Regions from separate parts of the Brevibacillus antibioticus genome, predicted to be linked through region 2. Evidence: riboswitches for the same ligand, from Rfam matches in the RefSeq annotation. Region 2 holds a riboswitch; each other region holds the start of a gene.
What was found. Region 2 has a riboswitch for S-adenosylmethionine ahead of E8L90_RS04520 (homoserine dehydrogenase). Riboswitches for the same ligand answer to the same signal wherever they lie in the genome.

Region 1: another riboswitch for S-adenosylmethionine. It lies ahead of mtnK (S-methyl-5-thioribose kinase); the one in region 2 lies ahead of E8L90_RS04520 (homoserine dehydrogenase).
Region 3: another riboswitch for S-adenosylmethionine. It lies ahead of E8L90_RS20805 (methionine ABC transporter ATP-binding protein); the one in region 2 lies ahead of E8L90_RS04520 (homoserine dehydrogenase).
Region 4: another riboswitch for S-adenosylmethionine. It lies ahead of E8L90_RS27255 (sugar ABC transporter substrate-binding protein); the one in region 2 lies ahead of E8L90_RS04520 (homoserine dehydrogenase).

Annotation. Positions count from the first base shown of each region.
Region 1 covers NZ_SZNK01000001.1:5,920,265-5,924,477, forward strand. Annotated here, with positions in the region: gene E8L90_RS28440 (sigma-70 family RNA polymerase sigma factor) at 25-540, shown strand; gene E8L90_RS28445 (anti-sigma factor) at 540-1,730, shown strand; SAM riboswitch class I at 1,827-1,972, shown strand; gene mtnK (S-methyl-5-thioribose kinase) at 2,107-3,336, shown strand; gene mtnA (S-methyl-5-thioribose-1-phosphate isomerase) at 3,333-4,213, shown strand, end outside.
Region 2 covers NZ_SZNK01000001.1:905,418-909,630, reverse strand. Annotated here, with positions in the region: gene E8L90_RS04525 (CapA family protein) at 1-1,088, shown strand, start outside; gene E8L90_RS04520 (homoserine dehydrogenase) at 1,126-2,391, opposite strand; SAM riboswitch class I at 2,478-2,589, opposite strand; SAM riboswitch class I at 2,655-2,761, opposite strand; gene E8L90_RS31055 (hypothetical protein) at 2,856-2,990, opposite strand; cobalamin riboswitch at 3,150-3,355, opposite strand; gene E8L90_RS04515 (DinB family protein) at 3,381-3,896, opposite strand; gene E8L90_RS04510 (cyclase family protein) at 3,914-4,213, opposite strand, start outside.
Region 3 covers NZ_SZNK01000001.1:4,338,450-4,342,662, forward strand. Annotated here, with positions in the region: gene E8L90_RS20790 (peptide ABC transporter substrate-binding protein) at 1-23, opposite strand, end outside; gene E8L90_RS20795 (MetQ/NlpA family ABC transporter substrate-binding protein) at 213-1,052, opposite strand; gene E8L90_RS20800 (methionine ABC transporter permease) at 1,113-1,778, opposite strand; gene E8L90_RS20805 (methionine ABC transporter ATP-binding protein) at 1,779-2,792, opposite strand; SAM riboswitch class I at 2,893-3,008, opposite strand; gene E8L90_RS20810 (LCP family protein) at 3,165-4,151, opposite strand.
Region 4 covers NZ_SZNK01000001.1:5,678,090-5,682,302, reverse strand. Annotated here, with positions in the region: gene E8L90_RS27260 (sugar ABC transporter ATP-binding protein) at 1-711, opposite strand, end outside; gene E8L90_RS27255 (sugar ABC transporter substrate-binding protein) at 805-1,827, opposite strand; SAM riboswitch class I at 1,921-2,040, opposite strand; gene E8L90_RS27250 (ATP-binding protein) at 2,243-3,496, shown strand; gene E8L90_RS27245 (DUF421 domain-containing protein) at 3,544-4,213, opposite strand, start outside.

The DNA of each region.
Region 1 (4,213 bases), 5.0 Mb from region 2:
TTTGCACTTTCTGCGTGGTAAGGGATGAAGGGGTGTGAACGGCTTGGGAAAGTAGGTCTGGAGGATGTGTACCAGCTGCATGTAAACGATATTTACCGCTATCTTTTCCGGCTGACACGAGATGAGAGGCTGGCAGAGGATCTGACACAGGAAACCTTTTGTCGCGCCTACTCTTCCTTGGATGACTACCGTGGGGAAAAAGTACGACCTTGGCTGTTCAAGGTGGCCTATCACGCTTTCGTAGACGGTTATCGCAGGAAGACGAAACACCGGTTTGCGTTTGTGGAAGTCCTGCCAGAGCGACGTGATCATGCAGCGGTTGATCCGGCAGAGCATGTCGTAAACAAGGAGCTGTGGGAAGTGGCCCATGACTATTTGGAGAGACTTCCAGAAAAGCAGAGACAGGTCATTTTGTTGTCTGCCATGCAGTTTTCCTACGCGGAAATGGCAGAGGTACTCGGGATCGAGCTGGCAGACGTCAAGCGTTCCTTGTTTCGGGGGAGACAAAAGATGCGGCAGTTGTGGAGGGAGGAAAGCTGATGATGAACAAGGATGAGAATCATCGCGAGCAAAGGCTGCTTGCTTATTTGCGTGGGGAAATGGCGGAAGAAGATTCGAAACAATTCGAGGAGGAAATAGCCGCTGACGAGGAATACGCACAGCGGTTGGAGAGGCTTTTGCTGGGGGAAGAAACGGGAGAGGACAACGCGAAGATAAAACAGCCTGAAACGCTGTCGGCTGAAAAACAGCGCGCGATTGTTCGCCGGGGGAAATGGAAAAATCGGTTGAGCAACGCTGGATTCACCATAGTGCTTCCCTTTTTGACCGGAGTTGTGTTGCTGATTCTGAATGGCTGGGTAGGGTCGCTGATGCATGAGGATCTGTTCCGCGTTGCGAAGTCGATGGTCAATTTTACTCAACCCGGTGTTAGTGTAGGCGGGAGTGGCTCGCAGGTGGGATTGCTATACGGCAATATCAGCATGGAGCTTCGCGAGAGAGTCGGGTCGGAAGAAAAGAACGCTGGCCGCTTTGAAAGTACAAATGTGTTGTGGAACGTAAATGCCGGGCCGAAATGGACGAATGGAGTCAGGGAGCAAAAGCTGTATTTCCGTTATCCGACTGAGGGAGAAAAGGAGGGTACGATGTTTCTCACTTCACCTGCCTGGACAACGATGGAAAAGCTACCTGAGGGGACCGTTTCTCAGCTCGCGATTTCCTTCGATCACTTCCTGACGTATGAGGAGTACTATGAACTGGTTTCCCGCCATGTTACCTCTTCGGGACAAGATACGGTTTGGTTTGCGGTAGACACAGGGGTGGAGCGCAAGCAAGCAGAAGGTGAGGGGGGCAAACGGTTTCTCGGTCCCGGGTACGTATGGGGGTTTGCTCAGCATGAACTGGATTACGGAAGTGCACCCATTCAGGTAAATGGGGAAGAAGACAGAAGAATGGCTGCCTATTTGGAGGAGATGAAGTACTTATCTGAGCAGGAAGATCTGGCTAGCGATATCGGCAGATCCTTGCTATTTCGTAGGGATCTACAGATAGCGGAGCGATATAGCTATATGCAGGAAAAGGGAGTACGCATCTACGGCGCCGTCCTCACCGGACCTACGAAAGAACTGCTGAAGCTCAAGGCCGAAAAGTCGATAACAGCGGCGTTATTAGGCAAGGTAGACTGGTGGAATTGGGAGAGACCTGCGGCATCGGGAACACATTATACCTACTAGTAGCACGGTGCGAATTTTTGCACAAAAGAGTGTTGACATCGTGGAATCGTTGGTTGTATGATTCAAACTAAATCAAAAACCGAATACGTTTTGGATACCTTATCCAGAGAAGGTGGAGGGACTGGCCCGATGATACCCGGCAACCGACATGACGCCATTCAGACGCGGGAAAGCGACTGATTGACAGGCGACATGCACGGTGCTAATTCCTGCAGAAACAAAAGTGGTCTGGAAGATAAGGGGGACATCAACACGGTTCTTACACGTGACGACAGCGACCTCTTTTCTTCGGGAAAAGAGGTCTTTTTATTGCTCCAGGACACAAACAAAACAGGTAGAGATAGAGAAAAAATACGTAGAGGGGAGTTTTGGAATCATGGCATATCGTGCATTGACTGAACAGGAAGCAGTGGAGTACGTAAAAGGAATACCGGGTCTTTTTAGCGAAGGAGCAGAGTTGACCAGTCGCGAAATCGGGGATGGGAACCTCAATCTGGTTTTTGACATTCAGGAGCCAGCAACCGGTAAGAGCGTCATTGTCAAGCAAGCACTGCCTTTTGCCCGCGTCGTGGGAGAATCTTGGCCGCTTACGATTGATCGTGCACGTATCGAGAGCGAGGCACTCCGCATTCAGCACAAATACGTTCCAGACCTGGTGCCACAGGTGTATCATTTCGATGGGGAACTTGCGTTGACCGTTATGGAAAACGTCGGGGACCACATCATCATGCGCAAAGGTCTGATCGAAGGAAAACGATACCCGCTATTCGCGAAGCAAATTGGCCGTTTTCTCGCGCAAACCTTGTTTTTTACATCCGATCTGGGCGCGCATCCGTACGATAAAAAATCGCTAGTCGGAACATTCATAAATCCAGAATTGTGCAAAATAACAGAAGACCTCGTCTTTACCGATCCGTATGAAAATGCGCCTACCAACGACTTCAACCCGTTGATCCGCCGTGAAGTCGAGGCGATCTGGAACAACAGGCCGCTGAAGCTGGAAATCGCCAAGCTGAAATACGATTTCCTTACACGCTCGGAAGCGCTCCTTCATGGTGACTTGCATACTGGAAGTATTTTCATCACGGAAACCAGCCTGAAAGCAATCGATCCGGAGTTCGCTTACTACGGTCCGATCGGTTTTGACATTGGGGCGGTCATTGCCAATCTGCTGCTCAACTACGCAGGACAGCACGGTTTGCAAAAAGATCAAGGAGAACGGGAAACGTACCGCGAATACTTACTGGAAACGGTCGAGGATGTCTGGAATGAATTCGTTTCGCAATTCGTTCAGCTCTGGCATAAGCAAGCCAAAGAGCGTAGCGCCCATGTCGAAGGACTATGGCAAGGCTACGTGAAGCGCTTGATTCAGGATACAGCAGGCTATGCCGGATGCAAAATCCTGCGTCGTGTCATCGGCTTGGCAGGTGTAGCGGACCTGAATGCCATTGAAGACGACCAGACTCGCGCAGAAGCAGAGCGTCTGGCTCTCTCGATTGGAGAGGCGCTGATTCTTGGTCGCGGCGGCATCGACGAATCGACAGATATTACGGACATCGTACGCACTGTGACCGAACGTTACTATCAGGAGGCTACGACAGTATGACAACCAGCACCCAATTGGCACCCGTTACATGGGAGAATGACGCATTGGTCTTGCTTGACCAGACGCGTCTGCCAGTAGAAACGATCTATTTGAACTTGACCACCTCCGAGCAAGTATGGGGTTCCATCCGACGCTTGGAAGTACGTGGCGCACCAGCGATTGGCATGGCGGCGGCTTACGGGCTCTACCTGGGCATTCGTGGCAGTGAAGCGAGTAACTACGATGAGTTTTGGCAGGAACTGAACCAGCAGGCAGACTACCTGGGCTCTTCCCGTCCGACAGCGGTGAATCTGTTCTGGGCGTTGGATCGTATCAAGGCTCGTGTTGAAAAAGAAAGCGGTGCGTCGATTGCCAATTTGAAGGCGGCAGTGCTCGATGAAGCACTGGCGATACAAAAGGAAGACGCTGAAGTATGCCGGACCATCGGAGAGCATTTGCTCACTCTGTTGCATGACGGTATGGGAATTCTCACGCACTGTAATCCAGGGGCATTGGCTACAGCAGCGTACGGTACGGCTACCGCTCCCTTTTATTTGGCAAAGGAACGCGGCTGGAACCTGAAGGTGTACGCGGACGAAACTCGTCCTGTCCTGCAAGGTGCTCGTCTTACTGCATTCGAATTGCAGCAAGCAGGAATTGATGTCACGCTGATCTGCGACAACATGGCGGCGATGGTCATGTCCCAAGGGAAAGTAGAGGCTGTCATCGTGGGTACAGACCGCGTAGCGGCGAATGGCGATGTCGCCAACAAAATCGGCACGTATGGGGTAGCGGTATTGGCAAAAGCTCACGGCATTCCTTTTTACGTGGCAGCTCCCTTGTCCTCCGTCGATCTGGAGACACCGACAGGCGCAGATATTCCGATTGAAGAGCGTCC
Region 2 (4,213 bases):
TCGTCGTCGGAACCTACTACCTATTCCAAACAGCTATGGATAGAGAACATGCCAACCCGTACACGCCGCCTGCTCCTGATCATACCGCAAACCAAAAGACTTCCGTGCAGCTCACCTTTGTCGGTGACATCATGATGTCAGGAAATGTTGAGAAAACCCTACTCGCAAACAGCTATGACTACCCATACAAACATGTAAGCTCGCTTTTTTTGCAAGATGATATCACCATTGCCAATTTGGAGACGCCGATCACCGCCACAGGTGTTCCTGCTCAGAACAAGGATTATGTCTACAAGTCATCGCCACTTGCTGTCCCTGCCATGAAAAACGCTGGGATTGATGTGGTAAATCTCGCCAATAATCACTCCATGGACCAAGGAGTTCCCGGGTTGCTGGATACTTTTGACGCTTTGGATGAAAACCGGATTCAATACGTCGGCGCCGGTAAGGATGCTAGCCGTGCCTATTCGCCTATATTCATAGAAAAGAACGGCATCAAGATCGCGATTCTCGGTTTCAGCAGGGTCATTCCCGAAACGAGCTGGTTTGCAGGTGATTCCCAGCCAGGTATGGCCGCTTCCTATGATCCTACATTGGCAGTGAAAGCGATCCGTGAAGCAAACAATCAAGCGGATCTCGTCGTGGTGATTTCACACTGGGGCAAGGAACGCTACGATTATCCTATCGATCATCAAAAAGAGCTGTCTCGTGCCTACATCGATGCTGGTGCAGATTTGATTGTCGGCGGTCATCCTCACGTCCTTCAAGGTTTTGAACGATACAACGACAAATGGATTGCGTACAGTCTCGGCAATTTCATTTTCACACGATCAACCGAACCCAAGACTTGGGAAACGATGGTCCTGCAAGCAACCTGCACGAAAAGTGGTGATTGTGAGCTGACGATGCTTCCGTTTCACGCAGAATTGGGACAAGCTGTACCGATGAATGAAAGCAATGGCGCTGCCCTACTAAAACGCATTGAATCCATTTCTGAGAGTGTCGAGATACAAAGTGACGGGCGTGTGCAGCCGCGTGCAAAAGCAGTGGAGACTGCCCCTGACAAAAGAAGCCGTGTTTCCAGGTAACTAGAAATACGGCTTTTCTTCTTATTATTCCTCTTACTTACGCAGATTCGATAATGGGGAAGCATCGTACTTCTAAGCCAAAATCATTTTTCAATAAGGACTCATGCTCTTCACTGATTCCTGTCACGATCAAACCTGCGCGCAAGACGCCCCCCAAATCGAATTGGACTTTTAATTTATGAACGTTCACTCCTACTTGCTCGAGGAAATGCAAGACACGATCTGGCGTAGCAGTATGACACGAGCCCTCAAGATAACAGAGGACGTGTTCTGCCGAGTCCACCGTGACTCCAGCTTTGTCAGCCGTTTTTTCTTTCCAGGTAGGATGCGGTGTGAATGGCTGTGTCAATAAATAGGCCAAATCCTCCACGACTGCACTCGCTGTGGGGAGCTCTCCTGCCCCTCTTCCTGTAAACAACAAGTCTCCCACGATGTTACCGGATAGCTGGACAGCATTAAATGCGTCGTGGATTTGCGCCAACGGATGGCTCAGTGGAAGCATGGTTGGTTCAACAGATAGGCGAATTTCTTGTTCGGCTTGATAAGCCTGCGCGATCAGCTTGATCCGGTACCCCAACTCGCTCGCAATCCGAATGTGACCCGCTGACAAATCTGCAATCCCTTTGCGAACAACATCCGCTAAAGGCAGCGCTTCTCCATAAACAAGCTGTGTCAAGATATACAATTTATACATCGCATCAAAGCCTTCTACATCCGAACGAGGGTCTGCTTCCGCATAGCCCAGCTCCTGCGCTTGCTTGAGCACCTCTTGGTATGAGAGCTGCTCTGCTTCCATTTTCGTCAAAATGAAGTTCGTTGTTCCGTTGAGAATACCGCGAACACCTTGGATATCGTTCGTGCGAAGGAACTGCCGGAGCACGCTCAAGATCGGGATGCCCCCTGCCACACTCGCTTCATAAGCAAGATGCACTTGATACTGATTGGCCAAATCGACTAGCTCTGTTCCTTTTTTCGCCAGGAGCTCTTTATTCGCAGTTACCACATGGCAGCCCTTTTCAATTAAAGCACGGACGTAGTCATAGGTAGGTTCTACACCACCCATGACCTCCACCACGATATCCACATCGCTTCTCAATACATCCTCAAAGTCAGTTGTCAGTAAAGCAGGGTCGACATGAACCGCCCGCTCTTTTTCCGAGTCACGCACCAATGCCTTGACGATCTCAATTCGTTTTCCCAGACGAGAAGCCAGCTTCTCCTGTTGCGAACGGATCGTTTTGATTACGCCTCCACCAACTGTTCCCAATCCCAATAATCCCACGCGTACCACTTCTGTACTCATCCTGACCACCCCATACCCCGAGTTTTAGATAAAAAGAAAAGCCATCTTCGATAAGAAGAAGGCTTGTTAGCAGCTAATGCTCCCCCTCCTTATCTCCCAGGACGTATATGTCCTGCAGGAATTGGCACCTTGTCACAAAATATGCGTGACGGTTGCCGGGCTTCATCGGGCCAGTCCCTCCACCTCTCTGGATAAAGAAAATATGAAATTAAAAAAACCTTCTTCGCTAAGAAGAAGGTTCATCTACTAATGGAGTAACCCGCTTCTTATCTTTCGAGACGAAACGTCTCGCAGGAATTGGCACCTTATTGCCATATGCAACGGTTGCCGGGCTTCATCGGGCCAGACCCTCCACCTCTCTGGATAAGAACTATTTATGCTGTTGAGCTTTATTCTAAGAAATTCCAAGGCAAGCGTCAACAAAATTCTTTCTTTTCTGATTGCAAGCTAATTTGGCAAGGCTTTCAATTGTGGATGAACAGGCTTTCCACCTCTTCCATACTGCAGCAAGCGCAATGAAACACGCCCTCCTGGCCTTCCTTAGGTATCTCTTTTTCCTCAACATATCCGCACCATTGGCAAATGAAAAGTTGAATCATCGCACGCCCTCCTCTTCTTTTATCCTGCCCAAAATAAAAAGAGCATTTTCCGCTCGACCGTGACGATCGTTAGAAAATGCCAGAAAAGGAGGGACGTACTTGTCCACTCGCTGTTTTTTGCAAGCCATCTCTAACACCTCCCTATCTCCCGTAGGTCTATCAGTGTTGTCGAAACAGGCAGGTCTCCTGACTATGGGATCATCGTTTCGCGTCGCCTTCCCCGTCTATTTTGATAGACCAGTGGCTTGTTGGACGCTGACTCCCCTCTTACAGTGGCGGGACCGTGTCGGATTTGCACCGAGCTTCCCTATTATCCTTGTGGCGAGTTGGTTACGCCCTAAGGAACCTGTTTCCACCTATGAAATTGTCTATTCTCACTGCTACGTTACCTTACCCGAAGTACCGTTCTATCAAAATGCTAGTGTGGTGAGCTTCATGTCCAGCAATCACATAGGCCAATGTCCTTGCAGATAGCTTGTTTCCGTTGGCAAGTCCTGTACGCAACCACGCTTCTGGCGAGATTCCTCGCACCTGCGCGATGGTGGAAGCACGGACAGCCTTATACTCTTCCAGTAAATCAGACAGGTCTCTTAGCTGAAAACACCCGTTTTCAACAAAAGCATTCTCATCAAAACCGACGAGGGGTGTCTGATCTCCTCTCGCGATTCTCAGCAGGCGATAGCTCATGATTCGTTCTGCATCGATGAGATGACCCAACACCTCTTTAACCGTCCATTTGCCTGGCGCATACCGATAATCAACTTGTTCGGGGGCAAGGGACGAAACTAACGCGACGATCCTCTCTCCTTGCTGCGTGAGGATCGTTTGGAGCTCCCCCTCCGGTACAAGACCCATGTAATAGTCAAAATAAGCAGCGTATTCATCGCGCTCTGGTCGTCTGAGCATATGTTTCCCACTCCTCGTCATTCAGTTTCAATAGACAAGTTACTATGTAAGCCTTCAAACAATAGGACCCTTGCCGGGGCTGCATCCGTGCCGATCAGCTTGAGTGGTGCAGCTACCAGAAAATACTCGCCTGGCGGGACCTCTGCTAGCCGCAAGCCTTCCACGACAATGACTCCCGCTGCAAACAATTTTTTATGTGTGGGGTGACCTTCCTGGCTGCGTTCGATTCCAAGTGCATCGGTACCAATGCCCCGCACCCCCAGCTCACTTATATATTCCGCACCTTCTTCTGACAGAAAGATGAATTCAAAAGAGAA
Region 3 (4,213 bases), 3.4 Mb from region 2:
AACAACTTGAGATTTCGTTTCATCTGAAAATTCCCCCTTATCTATATTTTCTCATTTCAAACACAATATACGCGACCGGAATTGGGTTGAAAACAGGGTTGCGCTATATTTAATTTAATTTTATGAAAATTCACCATATTATAAATAAAAGTAAAGCCCAACCAGCTTTTCGGCCAGTTGGGCTTTTGTTGATCGATCAATTATTTCTACTTTTAGAACGCTGGGATAATCGCGCCTTTGTATTCATCTTCAATGAACTTTTTCACTTCAGGTGAGTTCAGTGCTTTTGCCAGCTTTTGAATGGCTTCGGAATCCTTGTTGTCAGGACGAGCTACCAAGAAGTTTGCGTATGGAGTATCTTTATCTTCAATAAACAGAGCGTCTTTGGTTGGAACAAGCTTTGCTTGCAGCGCGTAGTTCGTGTTGATCAGCGCCAAATCTACTTCTTCCAGAACACGCGGCAGCATTGCTGCTTCTACTTCTTTTAATTTCAGGTTTTTCTTGTTCTCAACAACATCTTTCACTGTACCGCTGATGCCAGCGCCTTCTTTCAGCTTGATCAAACCGTTTTTCTCCAAGAGTGCGAGTGCACGACCGCTGTTTGTCGCGTCGTTTGGCAGCGCGATTGTTGCGCCATCAGCTAATTCATCTACAGATTTTATTTTTTTGCTGTAAGCGCCAAATGGTTCGATGTGTACAGCCACTACTGGCACCAGGTTCATGTTTTGGCCTTTATTGAAGTCTTCCAGGTAAGGCTTGTGCTGGAAGAAGTTTGCGTCGAGTTGTTTCTCGTTCACTTGAACGTTAGGTTGTACGTAATCAGTGAACTCTTGGACTTCCAAGTTCACGCCTTGTTCTTTCAGTTTTGGTTGAATGAACTTCAAGATTGCTGCATGTGGAACGGGAGAAGCGCCTACCTTCAATGTTACTTCCTGTTTTCCGCCTTGTGCACCGCCTTCAGCTGGAGCAGGTGCTGTTTCGGTTTTGCCTCCGCAAGCTGCCAAAGAAAATGCCAACACAGTAGAAAGTACAGATACGACTAGCTTTTTCATGAATGATTTCCCCCTTGCATGTATTTCGTTTTATTTTTTGTCAATCTATATGGAAAGATCCTATTTACGGCTGAATTTCTGAACCAGACGGTCCCCCAGCGATTGTAAGATCTGTACCATCACCAGCAAAATAACAACCGTCACAATCATGACATCGGTTTGGAAACGCTGGTATCCGTATCGAATCGCCAAGTCACCCAAACCGCCTCCGCCAATTACCCCAGACATCGCTGTATAGGAGACTAGCGTTACCGTCGTGATCGTAATACCCGCGATCAGACCGGATCTAGACTCTGGCAAAAGGACATTCCAGACGATCTGCCAATTGGAAGCACCCATAGATTGTGCAGCCTCAATCACGCCTTTATCAATCTCACGCAGAGAGGTTTCCACCAAACGTGCGAAAAATGGAGCGGCACCAAACACGAGCGGCGGAATGGCACCCAGTACCCCGAGTGAGGTTCCTACGAGCATTTTCGTCACAGGAATCAGCAAGATCATCAAAATGATAAATGGTACCGAGCGCAATACGTTGACAACGAATGATGCGATCGAATAAAAAGTGCGGTTTTGCAAAAGCTGTCCGCGTGAAGTCAAAAACAGAATGATGCCCAACGGCAAACCAATCAGGACGGTAAACAGAGTGGAGAAGCCGAGCATCGTGAGCGTGTCCATCGTACCTTCGCCGATTTCAGCCCAATCCACATTTTCGAATGTCCAGTCCATTTATATCACCTCTACTTCCAAGCCACGTTGGCGCAGCGTCTCAATGGTCTTTTGATTCTGTGCGACATCGCCTTCCAGCTCGATTACCAACTGACCATACGGCGTATCCTTCATGCGAGAAATGGTTCCCTGCAAAATACTGAACACCGTACCTGTCTCTTGCATGGTTTGGAACAAGATAGGCTGGTACGTTTTTTCTCCGAGGAAGGTGACACGAGCAATCGTGCGGTTCCCCGAAGCCTTTTCGTGCTCGACTGCTTCGCGCAGCTCTGTAGAGTCTGCTACTTGCTCCACGAATTCTTGTGTCGTTTGATGCTTCGGACGAAGGAATACATCCAGTACGTTACCCGACTCGACGATTTTTCCTCCATCAATCACGCCGACACGATCACAAATAGAGCGAATGACGTGCATCTCGTGGGTAATTAACACAATGGTCAAGCCCAGCTTGCGGTTGATGTCCAAGAGGAGTGCGAGAATGGAGTTCGTCGTCTGCGGATCGAGAGCCGATGTAGCTTCGTCGCAGAGCAGCACTTTTGGATCATTCGCGAGCGCACGGGCGATCCCGACACGCTGCTTTTGTCCGCCAGACAGCTGGGTTGGATATTTGTCCTTATGTGCCTCCAAGCCAACCAGCTTTAGCAGCTCGTTCACTTTCTTATCAATCTCTGCCTTCGGACGCTTTGCCAGCTTGAGCGGAAAAGCGACATTTTCGCCGACTGTTGAAGAAGATAGCAAGTTGAAGTGTTGAAAAATCATACCGATTGCGCGACGCTTTTCTTGCAGCTTCCCTTCATCCAGCTTTGTCAAATCGACGCCGTCCACAATAACTTCCCCTGAAGTTGGACGCTCCAGCAAATTGATGCATCGGATCAATGTACTTTTCCCGGCACCAGAGTGTCCGATAATCCCGTATATTTCTCCTTGCTCTATGGAAAGGTCGATCCCCGTTAACGCTGGGATGGTTTTACCTTGTACTTGATAGCTTTTATGCAAATGACGCAGTTGGATCAACGCATCCACCTCCCGACCATAATCTTGATAAAAATATAAAAACCCCTTTTTCACAAACGAAAAAGGGGCTGCAACGCAATGTATACGTTCGCATCCACCCTTCTCATCTGTACAAGATCCAATAATCCTGTAGGAATTGGCACCGCGACGTTCATTCGAAAATGAACCGGCTGCCGGGCTTCATAGGGCCTGTCCCTCCGCCTCTCTTGATAAGAAAGATATCTACGTATATTATGTTCGTTTTTTCTATTTCATGATGATACAAAACGGATTATATCCTTTTTGAAAATATCACGTCAATAGTAATAGCAGGAAAAGTTTTTTGATCCATGACGCCGTTGCGGATGATTTATCACAAAAAAAGCAGCACGCTTAGTTTTGCGTGCTGCTTTTCTTTTCTTCCACGGGTTGATCTGATGCTTCTGTAGGAGGTGTAATTTTTTCTTGGACAAACGACTGAACCTGATCGACATCTGGAACCAGAACGGAGCCTGCTCGGTGCGATTCACGGAACATCCCCATTGGCGGCAATTGATAGTTACCTGGCTCTAACGTATTCAATTTTAATCCAAGTGCAGACAGCTTCAGCATGTCCACCGAACTAATATTGGTTTGAACATACGGTGATACTTCCTTCAAAATGGTAGGAAGCTGCATCAGCGTCGTACCGTTCTTCATCTGATCCACGACTGCCGTCATTAATTTCCGCTGCCGCTCCGTCCGTGTATAATCGGAGGTCGCATCATGGCGGAAACGAGCATATTGCAAGGCTTTGTCTCCATCCAGCTTTTGCAGACCCTTTTTTAGATTAATATCGTAGGCACCTTTATCTGTTGGGTCATGATAATACATGTTTTTTTCTACATTGATCTCGACTCCGCCTACTGCATCAATCAAAGCCTTGAAGCCTTCAAAGTCAGTAATCACGTAACGATCAACCGGAAGTCCAGTGAACTGACTAACTGTTTCCATTGCCAGCTCAGGTCCACCTTCTACAATCGCAGAGTTGATCCGCGAACTGCCTCTACCGGGAATATCTACATACGTATCACGTAGGATTGAAAACATGTCATAACGTTTCCCCGTAGGATCGATGCTGACCAGCATCATGGAGTCAGAACGAGGAAGCCCGTTATTTTTCATTCCTCTGCGGTCTACTCCCATCAGCAGGATATTGACACGTTCCTTGCCATCCCACTCAGGTATTTCTGCTGCTTTGGTGGAATTCCCACCACTAGGCGGTGCGATGTTAGGCTCTTGAATATTTTGAGCAAATTGATAAAAAGAGTATCCGTAATATCCAGCTGTCGCAGCCATCACGACAAGCAAAAGAAGCAACACTCGTTTCCATATTTTCATAAAGTCCACCTTTATTCTCTCTATCCTCAGTTGATGTCATCTCTCCACTTTGTCTAGTATAC
Region 4 (4,213 bases), 4.8 Mb from region 2:
CGCGATCACTTCATCCATATTCGTAGCCGCCGTCTCTGTGGTCACGACATGCTGTCCATCGCGCATAATGGTGATCCGATCACAGATTTCAAAGATTTCCGGCAACCTGTGGGAGATATAAATGATCCCGACTCCGGCTTTTTTCAACTGTGCAATGATTTGAAACAGCCGCTCGCTCTCCTTCGTGCTCAACGGTGCTGTCGGTTCATCGAAAATGACGTACTTCGCCTTTTGAACGGTAGCGCGTGCAATCAAAATCAATTGCTTTTCCGACAGCGTACATTCTTCGACGAGCATCCTCACCGGAATGGAGAAGCCGAGGTTTTTTAAAATCTGCTCTGATTGGTTGTACAAGCTCTGCCAGTTGATCAGTCCCTTGGTTTTCGCCTGGACGAGCTGGCCCGCCAATATGTTTTCAGCAACGCTCAAATACGGGATCAAGGCGGTGTCCACTTCCTGATATACACATTGAATGCCCTGTGCATTGGCGTCCTGCGGAGATTGAATCGACACGGCCTGTCCATCGATGGTGATCGTACCGCCATCTGCCTGATACGCTCCCGTGAGGATTTTCATCAGGGTACTCTTTCCCGCACCATTGGCACCGAGCAGTGCGTGGACCTCTCCCGCGCGCACCTCAAAATCGACGGATCGCAGGGCTGGAACCCCAGAGAACTGCTTCGCCATCCCTTTCATCTGCAATGTGGACATGTTTCACACCTCCTGTTTACCTGCGTGTTCCAACCTCTATAAGGAAAAATCCCGTTGACGGATACAGATCAACGGGAAAAGCCAGTTTGGTTCTTACTTGCCCCACTCTTTTACGTATTGGGACAAGTCGCCCATCGTTACTTTTTTATCCTTCGGCAGGTCTTCCTGTTTCACCAGCACTGGATTCAGCTTCACGTTGTCTGGCACTTGCTCGCCTTTGATTTTTTGGAACACGGTTTGGGCATGAATGCGTCCGATATTGGATGGGTCTACTGCTGCCGTCGCTGTCCACGGAGAGTTTTCCGCCTGGATCATTTGCAGATCCTCATCGCTCAAATCGATGGCGTATACTTTGATTTCCGTACGACCTGCTTGCTGGATAGCACGTGTCGCCCCTTTGGCAAATTCATCCCAAGCCGCCCATACTGCTGTGATGTCACCTTTGTTGGGATACTTTTTCAAGATCGCTTCCATCTGCGTTTGTGTATCGAGTGCCGTATTGTTGGTAGCAGAACCGAAGGCAGCAATCTCTTTCAAGTCTGGGTATTTCTTCTGGAAAGCTTCATACGTGACTTGGCGTTTTTCCATCGGCGCAAAGCCAGCAACCCAGATTTTTACGATGTTGCCTTTGCCATTTGTATCTGCTGCCAGCTTCTCCAGGCTCAGCTCTGCCAATTTGTTATCATCCTGCGCCACAACTGGCACACCCGGAATGTTGATGTCTGTATCAAACAGGACAACCGGGATTTTTTTATCCACGGCCTTTTGTGTGCCCTGCTGCAACGCTTCCGCCGTACCATGGTCGATCAGAATACCATCAAACTTTTGGTTCACAGCCGCGTCGAGGTTGGACGCCATTTTTGCCAGATCGGTATCTGCATTGAATACGGTCAACTCGCCGCCGTTTTTCTCCACCTCTGTCTTCACGCCATTGATGTATTGTGCGGAGAACGTCCCTACGTTTTGACGCATGATCAGTGCGATTCTCTTCGCCTTCTCTCCCGAAGCACCGCCGCTTGTGCTGCCGGTTCCCGTTGTTGCCCCGCTGCCGCATGCCGTCACAAGAACAGATGCTGCCAAAACAAGTGATGTGATCAGACCAAGTTTCTTTTTCATTGAGAAGCTCCCCCTCTTTTTTACGAAACTTTCGAGAAATGCAAAAAATCCTCTTTCACAGAAAAAGAGGACAAAAATCGACAAGATTCTCGCCTCTTATCTGTCAGGTATTCTACCTGGTGGAGTTAGCACCTTGGCTCGAAAGAACGCATTCTCTCGTGCTAGGTTGCCGGGCTTCATAGGGCCATTCCCTCAGCCTTCTCTTGATAAGAGTAGTTTCTATTTTCGAAACGTTTGTATAAGTATATACAGAATATAATCCGGCAATTACCTATCTGTCAACTAGGTTTACCAAAAGAATTTTCTTGATAAATATTCCAGCTACTTCTATAACATCAAGAGGGATTTTGTTGTGTCTTGTCGAATTATCGTAGATTGATACAAGCCTAGCAAATATTTGCAATGGGGATGCTACATGAGTCTATTAAAAGAAGTCATTCTTCAATTGTTTTTCGCCATTATCCCGTTTGTGTTTTTCAACATTTATTACCGTGACAAAATGAGGAACTACAGCCGTTCCTTTATTGTCATCACCAGCTCAGCCTGCATGTTTCTCGCGATGACCTTCGCGCCGAGTGTCACGACTGGCATGTTTTTTGACATCCGACATGTCATCATTCTTTTCGGACTGGTTTATGGCGGAATTGAGATTGCCTTGCTCCTTCTGATTGAAGCCTTGCTTTATCGGTACTACCTAGGTGGCGAAGGAACATGGGTCGCCATGCTGATTCTTATAGTCAATTTTGTCTTCTCACTCTTTTTGTATCGACACTACAAAGCCAGTTATCGGAAAACACTGTATCTTTTTATGACGAGTGCGATTTTTTCTACGGTTGCTTTAGGGACTACTTATTACTTTTTTCCCACGTACGTAACTCAACACCTCGTTTACTACACCATAGTGATTCCTATTCAAAACTTTTTCGGCCTCTGGTTATTAATGTCGCTTTTCAGTAAATGTGTTTCGGATAAGGAGCTGTTTATTCGCCACGCGCAAAACGAAAAAATCCAGACGATGAGCCATGTTGCTGCATCGCTCGCACACGAGGTTCGCAATCCGCTGACAGCAGTCAAAGGGTTCTTGAAATTAATACAGGAATGTCCGGAAAATTTGGTAAAGGTCGATCAATACATCGGCATCAGTCTCGATGAAATCCAACGGACAGAAGCTATTTTGACCGAGTACCTTGCGATTTCTAAGCCGCTCAAGGAACGGCATGAGATCATTAATGTGAGCGAGCATCTGCAAGCCATCCGCGAGGTGATGCTCCCCTTTGCCAATATGCATAACGTGGAGCTTACACTGCAAGACTTTGAGAGACCTGTGACGATCAAGGCCAATTCAGACGAGTTCAAGCAAGTGCTGGTGAATTTCATCAAAAATGCCATCGAGGCGTGTTCGGATATTTCGGACGGAAAAGTCTCCCTGGACTTGCTCATCGAGCGAAACAAAGCCCTGTTGGTCATCAAGGATAACGGCGTCGGCATGGATGCAGGACAGATCAGCCGCCTCGGAACGATTTACTTTTCTACGAAAACAACTGGGACCGGTCTTGGATTGACGTATTCCTATCATGTCATTCATGCGATTGGTGGAACGGTCAAAGTATCAAGCAAACCACGAGTAGGAACCAAGTTCACCATTATGCTCCCGTATAAGGCACAGTAACTTCTTGCAGGTTTTGCAGAGGGACTGTGCCTTTTTCCATTCGATCGCTAATGATGCAACGGGGGTACTTGTGGTTCTTTTTCGTTTTTTAAGGAGAACTGCAATTCATTTTGGCGATTGATTGTTGCGAGAAAGACTTGTTCGGACGCGATCCCCTTTTTCTTCAATTCGTGCACAAGCCATTGCTCGTCCCGTTTCCGGTATGACAGCACATCCGGATAAATCTTGCCTTCCACAACGACAGGCAACGACATTCCCGCAGAATTAGTCTGGACGCTTAAATCCTGTTTCGTTACGAACTGCTGCTCTACTTTTTTGAGCACAGTCAACCGACCGTTCGCCTCGATAATGGCCAAATCAATTTCTGCCAGGTCAAAAATGTCTTTTTCGCGAAGCATATGGAGGACATTATCGAGCGAATAGCGGATTTTTTTTAGGTTTTTGACGTGAAAAGTCCCGTTGTAGAAAATGACGGTCGGCTCAAATGTAACCATTCTGCCAAACCAGCGAAAGACAATGGACAACTGCGATACGACCCGTTGCAAGATGCCCAATGTCACAATCGCTACTGCAATCGAAATATGCCGGACATCTGGCTCTGCAATGTCAGCCCCTGCCACTGAGCCCAAAGTAATAATGATGATAAAGTCAAAAACCGGCAGCTCCCCAATCGAGCGCTTGCCCATGAATAAAGTGATGATCAGTAATAAAGGAATA